Regions from separate parts of the Rossellomorea sp. NPDC077527 genome, predicted to be linked through region 1. Evidence: predicted binding sites of a transcription regulator. Region 1 holds the regulator's gene; the other holds the start of a gene.
What was found. Region 1 encodes LexA, which represses DNA repair genes until DNA is damaged. Its sites were predicted from a motif close to CGAACATATGTTCG; they were not measured.
Positions count from the first base shown of each region.

Region 1 (3,147 bases):
GGGTTAAATTCATTCGACTACAATTCACTGATATTTTAGGGACGATAAAGAATGTAGAAATCCCTTTAAGTCAGCTTGAAAAAGCATTGGATAACAAGATGATGTTTGATGGGTCTTCAATCGAAGGGTTCGTTCGTATTGAAGAATCAGATATGTACCTTTTCCCTGATTTAGACACATGGTTAGTATTCCCATGGACAGCCGAAAAAGGTAAAGTAGCCCGACTAATCTGTGATATTTACAATCCTGATGGCACTCCATTTGAGGGAGATCCTCGTAATAATCTAAGACGTATCTTAGGTGAGATGGAAGAGCTAGGGTTTACTGACTTCAATCTTGGACCTGAGCCGGAATTCTTCCTCTTTAAATTAGATGTAAATGGCGAACCAACTCTTGAACTGAACGACAACGGCGGATACTTTGACTTAGCTCCTACCGATCTTGGGGAGAACTGCCGTCGTGACATCGCATTGGAACTTGAAGAGATGGGCTTTGAAATCGAAGCATCTCACCATGAGGTAGCTCCTGGTCAGCATGAGATCGATTTCAAATATGCGAATGCATTAAAAGCTTGTGACGATATTCAAACATTTAAATTGGTGGTTAAAACGATTGCACGTAAACATGGTTTACACGCAACATTCATGCCGAAGCCATTATTTGGTGTCAATGGTTCTGGTATGCACTGTAATATGTCCTTATTCAAAAACGGTGTAAACTCTTTCTTTGATGAAAAAGGTGACTTACAACTAAGTGATACAGCACGCCAATTCCTTGCTGGTATCATTAAGCATGCTACTGACTTTACAGCGATCACAAACCCGACTGTAAACTCATACAAGCGACTAGTACCAGGATATGAAGCGCCATGTTATGTTGCGTGGTCTGCACGTAACCGTAGCCCGTTAATCCGTATTCCTGCATCACGTGGATTGAGTACTCGTGTAGAAGTGCGCAGTGTCGATCCTGCGGCAAACCCTTACCTTGCAATGGCTGTCTTATTAGCAGCAGGATTGGATGGGGTTAAGAATAACCTGCAAGCTCCTAAACCGATTGACCGTAACATCTATGTCATGGACAAAAAAGAGCGTGAGGAAGCAGGTATCGTAGATCTTCCAGCAACATTATATGCAGCTCTTGAAAACCTTAAGACAAATGAAGTCATCGTGAAATCACTAGGAGAACACATCTTCGAACATTTCGTAGAAGCAAAAGAAATCGAATGGGATATGTTCCGTACACAAGTACATCCTTGGGAGCGCGAGCAATACATCCAAATGTATTAATAGAAGTAAAAAACCTCGACATCTTGTGTGTCGAGGTTTTTTTGGTTTTTATACACTTTTTCCATCGTGAAGCCAGTCTTTCTACGTCTCATTTTCAACCTCTTAGTTCTTTGTTAAACCAATAAAACACCTTAACTCCCTGATACTGATCTTGAGTATAAAGCAGCTGCGAACATGCTCCACACTTCCTATTCAATCCTTTGGCAGATGTATTCCCTATATAAATGTTAACAAAAAACAAAAATCCCGCTACGCACAATTCGTAGCGGGATGATTATTAATGCACTTGACGATAAACTCCGACCACTTTACCCAAAATCGAAACATTTCTCAATATAATAGGCTCCATGGTTGAATTTTCGGGCTGTAGTCGAACATAGTCCCTTTCTTTAAAGAAACGTTTGACTGTTGCCTCATCTTCATCTGTCATGGCAACGACAATGTCGCCATTATTGGCTGTTTGCTGCTGGCGTACGATGACAAAGTCCCCGTCGAGGATTCCGGCCTCTATCATACTATCCCCCATGATTTCCAGCATGAAGACCTGTTCATCCGAAGGGGCCATCCGTTCGGGGAGGGGGAAGAATTCTTCCACGTTTTCGACTGCTGTAATGGGCTGACCGGCTGTTACCTTACCGATTAATGGGACATTGACAACTCTTTGTCGAGGAATGGTATCCTCTTCAAGATCCAGAATTTCAATTGCTCTTGGTTTGGTTGGATCGCGACGTATCAGACCTTTGCTCTCAAGCCTGGCTAAATGTCCGTGTACGGTGGAACTAGAAGCAAGACCGACGGCTTCCCCGATTTCACGTACGGAAGGCGGATAACCTTTTTCTCTAACTGAAACTTTAATATATTGGAGTATGTCTTGCTGTCTTTTAGACAATTTTGTCATGTTCACGCACCTCTATTATAGATCTTATGTTCCCATTATAGCATGTCTTTCCAATAGATACAAACATAAGTTCGAATTTGTGTTGACACCAAACGGATGTTCGTATTACAATGAATATATCGAAAACAGAACAAACATTCGCATGGAGGTAATTTATATGTTAACACATATTTGGTCTCGATTCTCTTATATAATCATATTATTTGTTTTAGCTCTTTTATCCGCTGTCTATTTATTAATCAATATCACAAACCAACCATCCTACCAAAGTATCACGGTCAAGAATGGTGACACTCTTTGGACCATTGCAAAACAGTATAATGAAGACTATTCTATGACAGTGGAAGAATTTATCGCCTGGGTGGGAGAGGAAAACGACTTAACCTCCTTTTCTATCAAACCCGGAGAATCACTTGTGTTGCCGATAGAAAATCCAACCATATCCACCCAATCAGATTATGAACTTGTCATGAATGAAGAATAGAGGGATAGAAGATGAAGGCGGTAATATACTGCAGGGTAAGTACGAAGAAAAATACGCAGGAAACTTCCTTGGAACGTCAAGAGGAAGAACTGGTCAAATTGGCATTAGATCATCAGTATGAAATCGAAGCGATCATAAAGGACCAAGCGAGCGGATTCGAGTTGGACCGTCCAGGTGTATTGGAACTCTTGGACATGGTGAAAGACCAATCGATCGAAGCTGTGTTCATACAGGACGAGACAAGGATCGGAAGGGGTAATGCGAAGATTGCCCTTATACACTGCTTATTAAAAGAAGAAGTGAAGATTGTCAGCCAGACTCATAGTGGTGAACTTCACTTATCTGAATCCGACTCAATGGTCATAAACATCGTCAGTATGGTGGAGGAATATCAAAGGAAGCTTCATAACCTGAAAATCAAAAGGGGTATGCAAAGGGCTGTTAGAAATGGCTTTAAACCACATAAAAATTTAAAAAAC
Region 1 covers NZ_JBITVL010000003.1:3,763-6,909, reverse strand. The annotation lists gene glnA (type I glutamate--ammonia ligase) at 1-1,286, shown strand, start outside; gene lexA (transcriptional repressor LexA) at 1,564-2,184, opposite strand; gene yneA (cell division suppressor protein YneA) at 2,342-2,668, shown strand; gene ACIGG7_RS10015 (YneB family resolvase-like protein) at 2,680-3,147, shown strand, end outside.

Region 2 (3,147 bases), 560 kb from region 1:
TCTCCGTTTAAATCGGTGACTTTCGTCAGTTCTCCAGTCGGTACGTGAAGCGTAAACAATTCACCAGGCTCTGTCGGCTTACTCATCGTAAGCAGGATGATTTGTCGATCAGAATCCAGATCGAATCCATAGACATGCTGCTGCTCCTGTAAAAGCGCAGGATAAATTGCCCCTTCAATATGTGCATAGTAAAGAACGGTATTGCCCGCATCGGAGGCTAGGAAATAAAAGCTTTCATTGTCCTTTGACCACTGTATTCCCGTTTGGGAAGATCCCTGGATAGAGTCGCTATTGAGAAAATCCCCTACGGGAACGTCCATCCCTTCTGTCAGGCAAACGGAGCGTCCCGCCTGTAGGTCATGAACCCATACCTTATTATGAGTAGCGTTCTCATATTCACGATTATGACCCGTATAGGCAAGGTGCTTTCCGTCCGGGGACCAGCTTGCTTCTCCGTAGTACCCATGCTCCCCGTTTATTTGTTGAAACACTCCTGATTCAAGGTGCAATAGGTATAAGTCGGATTGAAACGAGAAGTCCCTATTGGTTGTCTTGTCCGTCGAGATGGACAGATATTTTCCGTCCGGGGACCAGGAGTGAAGGGCGTAATCATGCTTGTCATCCGTAACTCTTCTCATTTCTTTCGTTCCTATATCCACGCATACGACCTGTGAATATGAATCATCATGGAAGCCGCGATCATCGCTTTTATATTTCATGCTTGTGGCAATAAACGGCTTTGGCTTCTTCTCTTTTTCTTCCTTGTGATCAAACGTCTCGCCTTTCTCTAAACGAATCGACAAAGCAATCTTTTCACCGCAAGGAGACCAGACAGGATTCGAGACCCCATTCGGGCAGGCCGTGACCGGCTCTGCCTCCCCTCCATCCCGGCTGATCAAGTATAGCTGATTGACACCGGACCGGTTGGAGATAAAAGCGATTCCCCCTCCATCTGGTGACCATCTTGGTGACGAGATTTTTTGTTTGCCGAAGGTCCACTGACGGGTGGACTGATTTTTCAGATCGATACTATGTAAGGTTGAAACATATTCATCTTTTTCTTCGCATAAAACAGTTTGAACGAACAAGGCCTCTTCCCCACTTGGTGAGAGCCTCGGATCTGATACTGCTTTTAATTTGTAGAGGTCTTTTATCGTCATGCCTTTTTTCATTCCGGCACCTTCCTTTCTTTCTGTTCCCTTTCTATTTCGCCATTGGAAAACCTATTCCCTTCACGGATAAAAACCTGTATTCCTCTTCATAATAGAAACAAATTCAAATTCTACAACTTTCCCTATTGAAAGTAAATTGAAATCAACGTAAAATAAAAATACGAACACATGTTCTAATCTAAGGTGAAAAGGAGTCTTTTCATATGACAAGAATCCCGGAAAATGATCGAAATATTTTGGAGCAGGCGATTTATCTGCCCATGGTACTGACGATTTTGAATCGCGACCTGCAAATCGTCGACAGCAGTCCATTTAAATTAAAGCGTCCTTATTTAGAGTTGATCGAGGAGACGATGAAGGTCATTCAAGGGGAACTCGCACACGTTAAAAAGTATATGCGAACGAATAAGATGAAAGTTGAACGGATGCAATCGGATGATGCATTCACGATGTATATGTTTCTGTATAAAGGATATGAAGAGCACCATAATTACTTTAATCCGCGCCTCAGGAACCGGGTGGAGGATTTAATGAGGCATTATTTGTACCGACGCTTTATGGAAACAAAGACTGACACAACAAAAGAAGCGTGATGTTGTCTCACGCATCAGTTTTATGGATGTGTCTATTAAGATAAAACATTTTAACATTACCCGTTTCGGACTGGACCTTCGCATTATATTTACTTTCCATCTCTGCGATTCGCTGTGTATAGGCAATACGCAAATCAGAGGTGCGGAGCATTTGATTTTCAAAGGAACTGTATGAGATGGGGACCGTGCAGGTTTCATTATTTTGGAGAAAAATCCGTGTTGATCCGTTTGTCATCCGTTCATACCCCCGGACATGGGAATGAGAGACCCAGGCACATTCCTGCTTGACTGGAGAAGATGTCGGGAATAGATAAATGGACAGATCAGGATTTACCATGATGGGGGCTTTGTAGATGATACCCGTAAGTTTTTTTGTACCTTCTTTTCTGCCCTCATAAGCTGCTTGTGGTCCACGAGCGCCTTGTTCAACGTCGAAAGATACTTCTTGACCTTCGTCAAGAGATTTGAAACCTTCACCTTGGATCGCTGAGAAGTGTACGAATACGTCGTCTCCACCTTCAACTTCGATGAATCCGAAACCTTTTTCTGCGTTGAACCATTTTACTTTACCGTTTTCCATGTTTGTTGCCTCCTAAAAGTGCATGATGCACCATGTATTACTATTCTTGCGATATCAGGTGAAAACCAAATCTTGTTCTTCCCTCGTATACCGGACAAAAATAATTCTTTTATAGAATAACAGTATTAATACAAATAAGCAAGTTCTTGAAGAAGAAGTTTTTAAAGTCAGACCTCTTACATATTTTTACTGAAGGACATCTTCTGATAAAAACAGCCTTCGATTTGATAATTAAAGCGTACTTCCTTCCACATTTTAAACCTCCACCTTCCTACAGCCACTTGCTCCAATATGGATCTAACCGTTTTCGGAAGGCTGTTCACGTAAACATTTTAGCTTTAGGATGTAGCGAGTAGTGGTTGATTACAGCGAGAAATGTTCGCTTTCCGCGGGGCTGGCGGTGAGTCTCCTCGTGCTAAAGCCCAGGTCTCAAGATCCAACTTCGGCAGCTAGCCCTTCGAGGTCATAAGCTAATGGGTCTAAGAAGGCAAAAGGACGTCTTTTTAGACCATTCAACTTATGCTTGTCGGGGCTGAAGGAACCTCCCCTGCTTTTCGGTACTTTCCTGCGTTTCCTCCAGAAGTCTTCGCGAAAAGTCCTTATGAAAAACACATCCTACGATTTAATAACTGAGGTTCCTTTCCCAAATAATAAACTTCCTTCTTCTTAATCTACCTATTTCAATGGATGTAAACGTTTTAAAAAGATTGACATGAACAGGAACCTAAATAAGAGAAAAAGTTGTGGTATAATGAACAAATACGAAAGGGAGTGCCCAATGAAATCCACAAAAAATCGATTC
Region 2 covers NZ_JBITVL010000003.1:561,103-564,249, forward strand. The annotation lists gene ACIGG7_RS12725 (prolyl oligopeptidase family serine peptidase) at 1-1,172, opposite strand, end outside; gene ACIGG7_RS12730 (YhjD family protein) at 1,376-1,765, shown strand; partial or broken gene ACIGG7_RS12735 (competence protein ComK) at 1,773-2,159, opposite strand; partial or broken gene ACIGG7_RS12740 (cold-shock protein) at 2,163-2,345, opposite strand; gene ACIGG7_RS12745 (hypothetical protein) at 3,124-3,147, shown strand, end outside.
Region 2: a site for LexA is predicted at 1,334-1,347, ahead of ACIGG7_RS12730 (YhjD family protein). Genes of this name have one in related genera too.